2 regions of the Streptomyces sp. NPDC021562 genome follow, and region 2 is predicted to be linked to the other one. Evidence: riboswitches for the same ligand, from Rfam matches in the RefSeq annotation. Region 2 holds a riboswitch; the other holds the start of a gene.

Region 1 (7,432 bases), on a different contig from region 2:
GGGGTCGAGGGCGGAGGTGGGCTCGTCGAAGAGGATGACGCCGGGGCGCAGGGCGAGGGCGCGGGCGATGGCGACGCGCTGCTGCTGGCCGCCGGACAGCTGCCGCGGGTAGGCGCCGACGCGTTCGCCGAGGCCGACGCGTTCGAGCAGTTCCTTGGCCAGCGCCTGGGCCTCGGGCTTGGTCAGCTTCCCGGTGGCGACGGGGGCGGCGGCCACGTTGTCCAGCACGGTCAGGTGCGGGAAGAGGTTGAAGTTCTGGAAGACGAAGCCGATCCGGCCGCGCTGGGCCAGGATGGCGCGCTCGCTCAGCTCCTTGAGCCTCTCGCCCTGCCGTTTCACCCCGATCAGCTCGTCGTTGATGCTGACGTAGCCGATCTCGGGCTTCTCCAGGTGGTTGACGACCCTCAGGAGCGTGGACTTGCCGGAGCCGGACGGGCCGAGGATGACGGTGACCTCGCCGGGCCGGATGGTCAGGTCGACGCCGTCGAGGACGCGGTGGGCGCCGTACCACTTGTGGACGTCGTGGATCTCCAGGGCGGCGGGGGCCGTCTCCAGGGTGTCGGTGATGCTCATACGGCGGCCTCCCGGCGGATGCGGGCGCGCAGGTCGGCGAGGCCGGCCCGCAGTTTCTGCGAGGGGGTCGGCGGCAGGGAGCGGGTGGCGCCCCGGGCGTAGTACCGCTCGACGTAGAACTGGATCACGGAGACGACGCTGGTGAGGATCAGGTACCAGACGGTGACCACCAGCAGCAGCGGCACGATGTCGCCGGGGTAGGTGGAGCCCATGCTCTGTGCGGTGCCGAAGAGGTCGAGCAGGGAGACGTAGAAGACCAGCGAGGTGCTCTTGATGAGGCCGATGAGCTGGTTGACGTAGTTCGGGATGATCGACCTGAGCGCCTGTGGGAAGACGATCCTCCGGAACTGGTAGCCCTTGGGCAGTCCGAGCGCGGCGGCCGCCTCGTGCTGGCCCTGGTCCACCGAGAGGATGCCGCCGCGGACCACTTCGGCCGCGTAGGCCGCCTCGTTGAGGCTGAGGCCGATGACGGCGATGACCATGTCGGTGGCGAGCTTGGACTCGTCGAAGGAGAAGAAGGCCGGTCCGAAGGGGACGCCGACGCTCAACGTCTTGTACAGGGCGCTGAAGTTGTAGAGGAAGAGCAGGACGACGATGAGCGGTATGGAGCGCAGCGCCCACACGTAGGTCCAGCTGACCGCGCGCAGCACCGGGCTCTTGGAGAGCCGGGCCAGCGCGAGCAGGACGCCGCCGAGGAGGCCCAGCACCGCGCTGTAGGCGGTGACTTCGAGGGTGATGACCAGCCCGTCGAGGATGGTCGGCCGCAGGAACCAGTAGCCCCAGCGGTCCCACTGGTAGAAGGGGTTGGTCACCAGGCCGTGGACGAACTGGGCGACCAGGACCAGGACGACGGCGGTGGCGATCCACCGTCCTGGCTTGCGCAGTGGCAGAACGCGCTGTGCTGCGAGGGGCTTTGACGGTTCGTCGGCGGCGGACGGCGCCTCGGGGGCGAGGGTGGCGCCTGGGGGTTCACTCATGGCGGGCTCCGGCGGAGTCGGACACCCCGGAGATCCCACGACCGGGTACGCGGCACCGGCCGTGTTCGGGCACGGCACGGGCGCGGGGGCGCGCGGGACACGGGGGCTGGGCGGACGGCGTCACACCGGACGGCCGGTGCTTTCGTCAGGAACGCTGAGGCGCGAAGCTGCGGGGCTGGGCGGACTGGGCGGAAAGGCCTGGTCAGACCCGGCAGCGGGCACAGCCCGGTGCGGTACACGCGCTACACAGGGCGCTGTTGACACGGAGCAGGTCGACGGCGCGGTCGGCGACGAGCGGGCTCGGGTACGGCTGTACGCAGCCCCGGGCGCGGCGCGGGGCCGTGCTGGAAGCTGCGTACATGTCCGTCACCTGTCACTTGGTGGCCCGTGGGCCGCGCGCTTACCGAACGTCGTCATTCGGTCGGGTCGTCACCTGGGGCACCCCACCGCGGTGCGAGGGTTGCCGGTCAGCTAGCCAGGGCTTGATGCTGACGCTCTTGACCGTTCTGGTCCGTAAGTTAGGCAGCCGCCCGAACGAATGTCAACGCCTGTCCGGTCGGCGGGACGGTTCGGACTGCTCTCACCTGCGGGAAGCGTCCGCCGCATGCCCGGCCCAGTCCAGGATCTGGACGGCCGCGCCGGCGGCTTCCAGTCCCTGGCAACGGCCGTGGTGGCGGCGGGCGATGCCGTCGAGGTCGAGGTGGGCGCCGAAGGCAGGGTGCGCGGCCAGCCGCCGGGCGTAGGCCCACAGCACCGGGTGGTCGGCGATGCGGTGCACGGCGGAGGCGTCCAGGTGGTTGCGGTGCACGGTGTCCAGCTGCACCAGGGTCACCCACAACTCGACGTCGGCTGCGGTCAGTCGACCGCCGACCAGGAACTCGACGCCGGTCAGGCGGTGTTCCAGCTCGCCCAGTGCGGCGAGCAGGGTCTCCAGCGCCCGTGGGTCGCCGCCCTCCCGCCCGGCGCGCTGCGCGGCCTGCTCGACGTCCTCGGCGCACAGCCGCTCGACGGCCTCGATCTCGGCCTCGGCACCGCACGGGTACAGGCGCGTGACGCCGTCGCCGAAGTGGCGGTCGAGGTCGCGCAGGATGTCCCGGCCGTGGGTGGAGACGATCCGGCCCGACCAGTCGTCGCTCAGCACGGGCGCCAGGGCCGGTCCCGAGTAGCGATGGGCGCTGGCCTCGTACAGCGGGCGCAGTGCCGTGTGGCTGCCGTCGGGACGGTCCGGGACCGCGGGCAGGAAGGTGACCGGACAACAGCCGTCCAGGGCCAGCAGGCTGTGGCCGACGGCGATGCGGAGGCCGTCGGGACAGGCGGTGGCGAGGTACAGCCGGTAGCGGCCCGGCACGGCGTAGTGGCCGCTGCGCGCGTCCCGTCCGATGCGTCCCCGGAAGGCGGGGGCGGTGCGGACGGACGGCAGTGCGGTGAGCGGAGTGATGGACATGCGTCTCCCCGGTTACGGGCGCGTGGACGTACGCGCGGCGGAAGCGTTCGTCGGTGTCCGCCGCGACCGTCCGTGCTCGGCCCGGGCCGCGGAGCGCGGGCGGCGGAGCGTCGGCGGTCACGGCGGGCGGGCAGGGCAGGGGGTCGTCGGGCGGGCGGTCGGGGCGGGCCGCGGAAGGGGCGTCCGTTCGGCCCGGGCCATGGAGGGCGGCGCGCCGCGGTCAACCGGTGCGGCTGATGGCGCTGCACACCCGGAGCAGGTCGATGTGCAGCCGGGAGGTGAGCAGCGGCGAGGAGAGCAGGGCGAACGGCCAGGGCGTACGGCGATCTCGGCGCTGTGTGCCGGTGACCGTGCGCAGCCGATCCATCTTTCCCTACCTTTTCACTAGGATTCCCCTCTGGAGTGTCGATCGGCCTCCGCGCGGCGTCAAGAGGGCGTCCACGCCTGGGACACCGCCACCCCCGGGCCGCTCACCCGAATGGCACGCGCGAGTGGTCGGCGGCCGGACCGGATGGTGGCGTGGAGGGACGAACCGCGTTCCCGAGGAGGCAGCCGCCATGACCCGTCCGTCCCGACCCGCGCGTGTGCTCGCCGCGGCCCTGGCGGCGGGGTCCCTGCTCGCCGTCGCGGCCTGTTCGGGCGGGAGCGGCGACTCCGGAGCCGCGGTCGTCTCGCCCGCCGCCGAGCGCTCCGCCGCCTCGCCGACGGCGACGGCCGCCCTCACCGGGCCGGGCGCGCAGGCGGCGCTGATCACACCGGCCGACATCGAGGACAACTGGCAGCTGGCGACGGACGCCGCGACCTGGCGCAACTCCATGCTGGTCGGCAAGGTCGACGTGGCCGGCTTCCTCACCGCGAAGACCGATGCCGCCGACTGCCAGCGGCTGCTCGACAGCCTCTACTCCGACACCCTGCTCGGCCGCGCCACGGGCGCCTCCGGGCTGCGCGGCTTCACCTCGGAGACCGCACGGATGCTCTACCAGGTCGGGGACTACGGCTCGGCGAACCTGAACGCCACACTGGGCTGGCTGAAGACGCTGCCGCAGAAGTGCAACCAGTTCACGGCCACCGGCAAGGACGGCAGCAAGCGGACGATCCAGGTCGTGTCGGCGCAGGTCCCGAACGTGGGCGACGCCCGGCAGGCGCTGACGGTGACCGTGCAGGGCACCAGCGACGGCCAGCCCGTCACCTACGTCACGGACGTCGCGGTGCTGCGGATCGGCGCCTCCGGGGCGGCCGTCACCAACGGCGCCCTCGACGCCGTGGACCACGACAGCACCGCGCTGGCCGTGCAGAACGGCGCCCAGCGCCTCAAGGACGTGCTCTCCGGCAAGACCCCGGCACCGATGCCGAGCGAGTTCGACTAGGGCCACGGGCGGTCGGGGCGCCGGGAGGGCGTCCTTCGGCCGGCGCCTAGGCGGCACCCCGGGCAGGTCCCGTCGTGCCGTGCGCGGGCCCCGCCCGCTCCGGGAACCGGCCTTCCGTGCCGGTCAGTTCCAGTACGCGCCGGATCTCGGGCCGCAGCCCGCGCAGCTCCATGGCGCCGCCACCCGCGACCACCCGGTCGCACAGGCGCAGGAGCATCCCCAGGCCGGCGGCGTCCATGAACGTCACCTGGGTGAGGTCGACTACGAGGTCCCGGCCCGCGAGCACGAGCGGACCGATGACCGGGGCGGCCTGCGAGCGGGCCGTGAAGTCCAGCTCCCCCGCCGCGGTCAGCACGACCCGGCCGGGCGAATCACTGATCCGCATGTCGAAGAAAGACTGCATGGAAAAACCACCGTTCGGGTCGAAGCCCATCACGGTCGGCTTCCGCTGCCGGAAGAAGGCCGTCAAGCGCGCGGCCGCCCTGGCCGCTCACAGCCGAGCAAGACCACCCGCACCCACCACCGGCCACCGCATCGGCGACCGCCCGACGGCGCGGGGTCTCCCACCAGACCAGGCTGGTGCCCCCAGCGTCGCACTCCAACGCCCCCGACACCAGCCCTTCACCCGCCTCCGGCACCCTGGCTACGGAACCTGATCGAGATCTTGTCCCTTGTGTCGGCGGGGTTACCTGTTCTGGCAGGCCCTGGCTTTGAACTCCGCCATGGGGACGGTGACGGCGGATGCGTCACCATCGTCCGAGATCTCGTCGTAGCGGACTTTTCCTGGGCTGAGCCGGCCCCGGTCGCTCGGAGTGAAGGAGACGCTGCTGGACGACCACGAGTTGTCCTTGGTCCAGCCGTAGAGAGCGTACGTGGCCTTGGTGGCGAGCGGACTGAGCGATCTGGTGACGGTCCAGCCGGCATCTGGAGAATCGAGGGTCCAGGTGGCGAGACCCGGCGCAAGAGGGCGGACGGCGGTCCACGAACCGACCGTGACCGACTGGTCGACGTCGCCGCTGTCCACGTACAGGGTCGCGCCGTCGATCCGGTGTCCGCAGACCATCATGACGCCGAGTAGACGGCCGTCGCCGGTCACGGAGATGCCGGCGACGGCATCGACGGGAACGGTGCACCCTGAGGTCGTGGCCAAGGCCACGCCGACCGTAACCGCACCGACGAAGCGACGGAACACCGGCCGTGAAGCGGTCGACCACATGATCAGCCCCCCTGCTCGGCCCGTAGGCCCTCACCGCAAGACCGCGTCTGCGGACGCCCCCGGAAAGCGACCGCCACCGCCTCACCTGCACTGGCCGTTCGGCCGTCGGTCAGGACCGCGACCGGGGCATTGGCATGGGCCACAGGAGCGGCGTCGGCGTGTCTCCCTGCGCTGTCGCTCCTCCTGTTCGCGTTCCCGCCGCTCGATCCGCGCGCACTTGGCTTCCAGGACCTGGAAGGTGAGGGGAAGCAGCTCAGGTGAGGTGTGCTGACGCACCCAGAACAAGGCGCTCTTCCTGAGCTCCGCGGAGTACCCGTCCACGCCCTCCGGCACGTCCAGGCCCTCCAGACCCGCGGCGATCCAGGGATCGGCCAGCTCCGGCCGGCGCAGCAGACCTGCGGCTGCCACGGCTTCCTCGCCGTACGAGTACGCCTGGTGCTCGACGAACCGCTGGAGGACCTCCCCCGCCTCAGGGAAGTGTTCGCACGCCCGGCAGAGGCGGACGGCGAGGTATTCGGCCCTTCTCCCATGAGGGGACTCGACCAGGAGGCCGGTGAGGAGGTCCGGCTCGGCCCGCAGCCGGGTGGTGAGAAACCAGTCGGTGAACACCTCCGGCCCGATCCAGGACTCGGCCGCGCCCTTGCGGGTCCGCCCGTCGTGCAGCTCCTCGGCCCACCACGCCCAGCCCCAGGCCCGGTCTTCGGCTTCTTCTTCCGACAGCCCCGCGAACTCCGGAAGTCCTGCCAGGACGTCGCTGGTCTCGGACCGCTCCCAGTGCCCGAACAGGAGCATGCCCAGCATGACGTGGTCGGGCAGGCCGGGGCGGGCAGACAACTCGGATGCGTAGGAAGGAGTCCCCTTCTTCCCTTCGGCCGCGGCGAAGTCCGCTGCGGCGTGCCGCCAGTGTCGTCGCTCGTGTTCGAACAGGAGGTCCGCGATGTCGTCGAAAGGCCGGGGCTCGGCCGGGCCGGGGCCGCCGTGCAGCGCGGTGACCAGGGCCTGGGCGTGGAGATCCAGCGGGCTCTGACCGGAGCGGGCGGGGGTGGGTCCGTCGAGACCGTCGAGGGCCGTCGGGGCCGCCGCGTCTCCCAGCGCGGCGGTCATGGTGACGACCGCCTCACGGTAACGCTCGTCCAGGGTGGCGCGGTCCTGGGCGGGTGGCTCCAGGACGAGCACCGGGGTCCGTTCCACGAGGTACCGGTAGCGGCCCTTGGCCTCGCGCTCCAGCTCGCGGGCCAGGGTCCGCCGGAACACGTCCTGGTGACGGGTGATCAGCAGCACGCGGACTGCCGGCCTTTCCGGCGACTGCGACGACGTGGGACCGGCCTCCCCCAGGCGTTTGCCGAGGCTCGTGAGCAGCGGCACCACGTAGGGGTGGACCCATGAGTGGTCAGGGCTGACCTGGGCGGGGACATCGGCCTCGTCCACGATCACCAGCGCCGGTCTGCCACGGCCGTCGAGAACACCGAGCCAGTCGGGACTCGGGGCGATCAGCCGGCCCGCGGTCCATTCCGTACCCAGTGACCGAGCGAGTTCCAGTGCCAGCCGTGACTTGCCGACGCCGCTCTCGCCGGCGAGCAGCATCACCGGATGCGTGTCCGTGGCCGTCGTGCACCATCGGCGCAGCTCCGCCAACTCCTCGTCCCGGTCGTGGAAAGGGACCGGACTGTGGAGAGGCGAGAGCAGCCGGAACCCGCTCGGGACGTCGCCGCCGCGAACCCCACCGGCGTCACGGACCCCCGGTTTCGAGCCGTACCGGCCGCTGGTGGCGGACGGTCCGGTCACCGCGAGGCCAGGGTTCTCCAGCACCTTTTGATACGCCAGGAGCCGTTCGATCCGGTCGGTGTGGTTCATC
Region 2 (7,432 bases):
ACGGCGATCTGCTTGAGCGGGGCCTCCAGGGCGAGCTTCACGGCCTGCGCGCCGGTCGCCTCGTCACCTTCCAGCTCCAGCTTCTCGAAGACCTGGGAGGCCTGCAGCAGGGCCACGCCACCACCGGCGACGATGCCCTCCTCGACGGCCGCCTTCGCGTTGCGCACGGCGTCCTCGATGCGGTGCTTGCGCTCCTTGAGCTCGACCTCGGTCGCGGCACCGGCCTTGATGACGGCGACGCCACCGGCGAGCTTGGCCAGGCGCTCCTGGAGCTTCTCGCGGTCGTAGTCCGAGTCGGACTGCTCGATCTCGGCGCGGATCTGGTTGACCCGGCCCTGCACCTGCTCGGTGGAGCCGGCACCGTCGACGATGGTGGTCTCGTCCTTGGTGATGACGACCTTGCGGGCGCGGCCCAGCAGGTCGAGGGTCGTGTTCTCGAGCTTGAGACCGACTTCCTCGGAGATGACCTCGCCGCCGGTGAGGATGGCGATGTCGTTCAGCATCGCCTTGCGGCGGTCGCCGAAGCCCGGGGCCTTGACGGCGACGGACTTGAAGGTGCCGCGGATCTTGTTGACGACCAGGGTCGACAGGGCCTCGCCCTCGACGTCCTCGGCGATGATCAGCAGCGGCTTGCCCGACTGCATGACCTTCTCCAGGAGCGGGAGCAGGTCCTTGACGGAGCCGATCTTGGAGTTGGCGATCAGGATGTACGGGTCGTCGAGGGACGCCTCCATACGCTCCATGTCGGTGGCGAAGTACGCCGAGATGTAGCCCTTGTCGAAGCGCATACCCTCGGTGAGCTCCAGCTCCAGACCGAAGGTCTGGGACTCCTCGACGGTGATGACGCCTTCCTTGCCGACCTTGTCCATCGCCTCGGCGATGAGCTCGCCGATCTGGGTGTCGGCGGCGGAGATGGAGGCCGTGGAGGCGATCTGCTCCTTGGTCTCGACATCCTTGGCCTGCTCGAGGAGGGCACCGGAGACGGCCTCGACGGCCTTCTCGATACCGCGCTTGAGGGCCATCGGGTTGGCGCCGGCGGCTACGTTGCGCAGGCCTTCCTTGACCAGGGCCTGGGCGAGCACGGTCGCGGTGGTCGTACCGTCGCCGGCGACGTCGTCCGTCTTCTTGGCGACTTCCTTGACCAGCTCGGCGCCGATCTTCTCGTACGGGTCCTCGAGCTCGATCTCCTTGGCGATGGAGACACCATCGTTGGTGATCGTGGGGGCGCCCCACTTCTTCTCGAGGACGACGTTGCGGCCCTTGGGGCCGAGCGTCACCTTGACGGCGTCCGCGAGCTGGTTCATGCCGCGCTCGAGGCCGCGCCGCGCCTCCTCGTCGAACGCGATGATCTTGGCCATGTGAAGTGGTCCCTCCAGGACTGGGGGTGAGTCTTCGAGGACCGCGCCCGCGCCCGCGACGGACGGCTCGCCGACCCGTGGGTTCCTTGCCCCACCCGGTCCGCGGGCCTCACCGACCCGGTCCTTCTTTGTCACTCTCACCTTCAGAGTGCTAACGCAATGATTAGCACTCGGCCTAGGCGAGTGCAAGCGCCTCCCGGGTATCGGGCGGCGCGCTCAGCCGCCCGCGAACACCGGGCGGCACCCTCCGGAGACCCGGACCGGCGCCCTCCGGGGACACGGCGAAGGGCCCGCCCCCCTGACGGGAGCGGGCCCTTCCTCGTGTGTGCCGTTTCAGGCGGTGACGCGAACCATGTCGGCCTGCGGGCCCTTCTGGCCCTGCGAGATCTCGAACTCCACCCGCTGGCCCTCTTCCAGGGTGCGGTAGCCGTCCATCTGAATCGCGCTGTAGTGGACGAACACGTCCGCACCACCGTCGACCGCGATGAAGCCGTACCCCTTCTCCGCGTTGAACCATTTGACGGTGCCCTGAGCCATGCCTAACTCCCCTATTACTGGCCCTTGCACAGATCCACACTTCGCGGATCCGGGTCAGACCTCACCCCCCATTGGTTGGGGGCGTGCGCCGGAACGCGTCGACCGCGGCTGAATGTATCTGTCCAACTGCCGTCTGCAACAGGTCAATCGGACGAGAATTCTGGGCGGGAAGGGTCCGGAATGTAGCGAGAATTCGGTCGAATTCAGGGCAAGTCGGGCCCCATAAAAGCCACGAAAGCCGCATATGACCCGCACACTTTGGCTACTTCTTGGCAGGCCCGAGGTATCCAATAACAGGGCCCGCGCCCCGGTGATCGGGACCGTGTTCCCCAACTGTACCGCGCTCAACCACACAGAATTGCCCCCTCCGCTTCTCTCGCGGAGGGGGCAATCCCATTCACAACCGGCGACGTTTGTTACCGAAGGTAATGTTCGGTCATTCGGCCATCACGTCAGGCGGGTCGGCGGCTCAGCCACCGGCGACGGCCGGGATGATGGAGACGCCGGCGCCGTCCGGCGTGACCGTCTCCAGGCCCTGCTCGAATCGCACGTCGTCGTCATTGACGTAGACATTGACGAACCGGCGCAGCTTGCCCTGGTCGTCGAGAACACGGGCGGCGATCCCGGTGTGGTTCTTCTCCAGGTCGGCGATGACCTCGCCGAGGTTGGCGCCTTCCGCGGCGACCTCGGCCCGGCCGCCGGTGTAGGTGCGCAGGATGGTGGGGATGCGAACGGTGACGCTCACTGTCTAGACCTCCGGTCCGGGCAACGCCCTGGTTCTGTGCGGTCGGCTCAGGCGAGCCCGGCCTCGTGGAAAGACTCGAGATTCGGGCGGATGGTCGCGGTGAGTCCCGTACCCGCGACCGCGTCCAGTGTCTTCAGTCCGTCACCCGTGTTGAGGACGACGATCGACTTCGCCGGATCGATGAGCCCGTTCTCGATGAGCTTCCTGGTGACCCCGACCGTCACCCCGCCCGCGGTCTCCGCGAAGATGCCCTCGGTCCGCGCGAGCAGCTTGATGGCGTCGACGACCTGCTCGTCGTCGACGTCCTCCACCGCGCCGCCGGTGCGCCGGGCGATGTCGAGGACGTACGGGCCGTCGGCCGGGTTGCCGATGGCGAGGGACTTGGCGATGGTGTTCGGCTTCTGCGGCCGGACCACGTCGTGACCCGCCTTGTACGCGGTCGACACCGGCGAGCAGCCCTCCGCCTGCGCACCGAAGATCTTGTACGGCTTGTCCTCGACGAGCCCGAGCTTGATCAGCTCCTGCAGCCCCTTGTCGATCTTCGTGAGCTGGGAGCCGGAGGCGATCGGGACGACCAGCTGGTCCGGGAGCCGCCAGCCGAGCTGCTCGCAGATCTCGTACGCGAGCGTCTTGGAGCCCTCGGCGTAGTACGGCCGCAGGTTGACGTTGACGAAGCCCCAGCCCTCGCCGGCCGGGTCGCCGATCAGCTCGGAGCAGAACCGGTTCACGTCGTCGTAGTTGCCCTCGATGCCTACGAGCTCGCCGCCGTAGATCGCGGCCATGACGACCTTGCCCTGCTCCAGGTCGTGCGGGATGAACACGCAGGAGCGGAAGCCGGCCCGGGCCGCGGCGGCGCCGACGGCGCCGGCCAGGTTGCCGGTGGAGGAGCAGGAGAGCGTGGTGTAGCCGAAGGCGCGGGCGGCCTCGACGGCCTGGGCGACGACGCGGTCCTTGAAGGAGTGCGTGGGGTTGCCCGAGTCGTCCTTCACGTACAGCCCGCCGGTGACGCCGAGCTCCTTGGCCAGGTTGTCGGCCTGCACGAGCTTGGTCCAGCCCGGGTTGATGTTCGGCTTGGTCGCCACGTCCGCGGGGACGGGCAGCAGCGGCGCGTAGCGCCAGATGTTGGCGGGGCCCGCCTCGATCCGCTTGCGGAGCTCCTCGGTGTCGTAGCCCGAGAAGTCATACGCGATCTCCAGCGGGCCGAAACACTCCTCGCAGGCGAACACCGGGCCGAGCGGCACGCGGTGGCCGCACTCGCGGCAGGACAGCGCGGCGGCGGGGCCGAGGTCCACGGTCTTCGGGGAAGCGGTTGCAACAGTCTGCGCAGCCATGTGAGGCGAGGCCCTTTCTCCTCATCTTCCTCACGACGCATCTCGCCGTGAGACGGATTTGGCACCTTCCCTAGTCGGGAGCCTCGCTGTGCAACACGAGACCGACTGGAGGGTTGCCGGGGCTTCATCGGGCCGTTTCCCTCTGCCCCTCTGGATGAGCTGTATTCGGTTGTCAACGCACGGTGACGCCAGGACATGCGATGGTCACGCGCGTTGTTCAAGACTGTAACCGAAGGCCAGGACAGTTGAGATAGTCGTCCGTACCGCGAGATGGATCACACCCCGCAGTGTGACCGTGACAGTGAGGAGCCGCTGACTGTGCTGGAAGAAGCCGAACGCTGGCTGGCCACCCGCTCCTGGTCCGTGACCGACCGTCCGCTGCACCGGATACTCGCCGCCAAGCAGCGCACCGGTCAGTCCGTCTCCGTCGTGCTGCCCGCGCTCAACGAGGAGGAGACGGTCGGTGACATCGTCGCGGTCATCCGCCACGACCTGATGCGGCAGGTGCCGCTCGTCGACGAGATCGTCGTCGTCGACTCGGGCTCCACCGACCGCACCGCGGCGGTGGCAGCGGCGGCGGGCGCCCGGGTCGTCCACCGTGACACGATCCTCCCCCGCATCCCCGCCGTCCCCGGCAAGGGCGAGGTCCTGTGGCGCTCCCTGCTCGTCACCGGCGGGGACGTCGTCTGCTTCGTCGACGCCGACCTGAGGGACTTCTCCTCCGACTTCGTCACCGGCATCGTCGGCCCGCTGCTGACCGACCCGGACGTGCACCTGGTCAAGGCGATGTACGACCGCCCGCTCGCCGGCGCGGCGGGCCAGGGCGGCCGGGTCACCGAGCTGATGGCCCGCCCCCTGCTGAACATGCACTGGCCGCAGCTGGCCGGGTTCGTGCAGCCGCTCGGCGGCGAGTACGCGGCCCGCCGCACCCTGCTGGAGCAGCTCCCCTTCCCGGTCGGCTACGGCGTGGAGCTGGGCATGCTGGTGGACGCCCTGCACCTGGTCGGCCTGGACGCGCTCGCCCAGGTGGACGTCGGGGTGCGCAAGCACCGCCACCAGGACGGCCAGGCCCTCGGCCGGATGTCCGCCGCGATCTACCGCACGGCCCAGCTGCGGCTGGCCCGCGGCCATCTGATCCGCCCGTCCCTGACCCAGTTCGAACGCGGCGAGGACGGCTTCGAACCCCGCACCTACTCCGTGGACACGGAGGAACGCCCGCCGATGGTGGAGATCGCGGAGTACGCCGACCGCCGGGTGGCCTGACCTGGTACACGTTCGCCCGTCGGGCGTGGCCGTACGTTTGAGCGTTTACAAGCCGGGCTAGGTTGAGGCGTATGGCTTCCCCCATGGCTTCCACCGGCAGTGCAGAGGTGCTGGTCGCGTCGAACCGCGGCCCGGTTTCGTACGAGTTCCGTCCGGACGACGGGGACGGCGCGCTCCGTGCCAAACGGGGCGGCGGCGGGCTCGTCTCGGGGCTCTCGGCGATCGGGCCGGACGCGAACGCGGTGTGGGTGTGCGCCGCGCTGAGCGACGGTGACCGCGAGGCGGTCCGGCGGGCCGGGGGCGGCCTGCTGCCGGAGGCGGACACCGGGGGCCAGCGGGTCCGGATGCTCGACATCGACCCGGGCGTGTTCTCGGACGCCTACAACGGCATCGCGAACTCGGTGCTGTGGTTCGTCCACCACATGCTCTACCAGACCCCGCTGGAGCCGGTCTTCGACGCGGAGTTCCGGCGCCAGTGGGAGTCGTACCGGGCCTACAACCGCGCGTTCGCCGAGGCGCTGGCCGAGGAGGCCGGCGACGGCGCGGTGGTGGTGATCCAGGACTACCACCTGGCGCTCGCGCCCCGGATGCTGCGGCAGCTGCGGCCCGACCTGCGGATCGGCCACTTCTCGCACACGCCGTGGGCGCCGCCGGACTACTTCCGGCTGCTCCCCGACGACATCGCGGCGGAGCTGCTGACCGGGATCCTCGGCGCCGACCACGCGGCGTTCCTGACCCGCCGCTGGGCGGACGCGTTCGTGGCCTGCTGCCACACGGTGCTGGGCCCGGGGATCCCCTCCTCGTCGGACACCCGGATCGGGGTGCACGGCCTGGGCGCCGACGCCGACTTCCTGCGCAAGCGGGCGCACGAGCGGGACGTGGACGAGCGGATGGCGGCCCTCCGGGAGGAGATCGGGGAGGGCCGCAAGACCATCGTCCGGGTCGACCGGACCGAGTTGTCGAAGAACATCGTGCGCGGGCTGCTCGCCTACCGGCAGCTGCTCGACGACCGTCCCGAGTGGCGGGAGCGGGTGGTGCACGTCGCGTTCGCCTACCCCTCGCGGCAGGACCTCCCCGTCTACCGGGACTACACGGCCGAGGTGCAGCGGGTCGCGGACGAGATCAACTCGGCGTACGGGACGGCGGGCTGGACCCCGGTGGTGCTGCACGTCAAGGACGACTTCGCGCGCTCGCTGGCGGCGTACCGGCTGGCCGACGTGGCCCTGGTGAACCCCATCCGGGACGGCATGAACCTGGTCGCGAAGGAGATCCCGCTGGTGTCGGACGAGGGCTGCGCGCTGGTGCTCTCGCGGGAGGCGGGGGCGTACGAGGAGCTGGGCGAGGACGCGGTGGTGGTGAATCCCTACGACATCGGGGGGACCGCGGCCGCGTTGCAGGAGGCGTTGACGATGGGGGTGGCGGAGCGGGCGGAGCGGTGCAAGCGGCTGGCCGCCGCGGCGACCGCGTTGCCTCCTGCGGCCTGGTTCCTGGAGCAGTTGGGGGCGTTGGGCGGGGGTGGGTGAGCGTCGTGGGGAACTGCGGGTTCGGTGGGGGCTTGTCGCGCAGTTCCCCGCGCCCCTAAAGGGCGCTCATGGCAGCCAGGGTCTGCAGGAGCCGCACGACCCCCTCCGGGCCGTTCACCACCAGGTCCGCTCGGTCGGCGAGGTCGGTCACCTCCTCGTTGCCGCTGCACACCAGGAGGCCCGGGACGTTCTCCTTGCGGAGTTCCTCCACCGCGGCGAAGGCCGGGATGTCGCCCAGGTCGTCGCCCGCGTAGAGGACCGCGCCCGCGCCGATCTCCCTCGCGAACTCGCGGAGCGCCACCCCCTTGTCCATGCCCGGGGGGCGCAGTTCCAGGACCAGGCGGCCCGGTTCGACGATCAGGGCGTGCCGGGTGGCCAGGTCGGTGAGGGGGGCGCGGAGGGCTTCGAAGGTGGCCTGGGGGTCGTCGGCCCGGCGGGTGTGGACGGCCACCGCGAACCCCTTGTCCTCGATCCAGGTGCCGCGCGCGGCGCCGACGCGGTCGAGGAGGGCGGGGAGTTCGGCGCGGACGGCCGCGATGCCGGGGTGCGGGGGCGGGGCGGTGAGTTCGCCGGTGGCCGCGTCCCAGCGTTCGGCGCCGTAGTGGCCGAGGACGACCAGGTGCTCCAGGCCGGGGATCTCGGCGAGGCCGCCGTTGCGGACGGCGACCTCGGCCG

The links. A riboswitch is a leader RNA that binds a small molecule or an ion and turns the genes downstream of it on or off. The one in region 2 is predicted to bind S-adenosylmethionine.
Region 1: another riboswitch for S-adenosylmethionine. It lies ahead of AB0G52_RS16045 (amino acid ABC transporter permease); the one in region 2 lies ahead of thrC (threonine synthase).

The regions. Positions count from the first base shown of each region.
Region 1 is NZ_JBFACN010000009.1:91,446-98,877, reverse strand. It holds gene AB0G52_RS16050 (amino acid ABC transporter ATP-binding protein) at 1-573, opposite strand, end outside; gene AB0G52_RS16045 (amino acid ABC transporter permease) at 570-1,550, opposite strand; SAM riboswitch class IV at 1,942-2,053, opposite strand; gene AB0G52_RS16040 (glutathione S-transferase C-terminal domain-containing protein) at 2,131-2,994, opposite strand; gene AB0G52_RS16035 (hypothetical protein) at 3,215-3,361, opposite strand; gene AB0G52_RS16030 (hypothetical protein) at 3,552-4,361, shown strand; gene AB0G52_RS16025 (STAS domain-containing protein) at 4,408-4,764, opposite strand; gene AB0G52_RS16020 (hypothetical protein) at 5,047-5,511, opposite strand; partial or broken gene AB0G52_RS16015 (peptidase S41) at 5,607-5,702, opposite strand; gene AB0G52_RS16010 (ATP-binding protein) at 5,659-7,432, opposite strand, start outside.
Region 2 is NZ_JBFACN010000005.1:368,219-375,650, forward strand. It holds gene groL (chaperonin GroEL) at 1-1,358, opposite strand, end outside; gene AB0G52_RS10645 (cold-shock protein) at 1,692-1,895, opposite strand; gene AB0G52_RS10650 (MoaD/ThiS family protein) at 2,365-2,640, opposite strand; gene thrC (threonine synthase) at 2,688-3,971, opposite strand; SAM riboswitch class I at 3,990-4,132, opposite strand; gene AB0G52_RS10660 (glucosyl-3-phosphoglycerate synthase) at 4,290-5,234, shown strand; gene AB0G52_RS10665 (trehalose-6-phosphate synthase) at 5,318-6,757, shown strand; gene otsB (trehalose-phosphatase) at 6,813-7,432, opposite strand, start outside.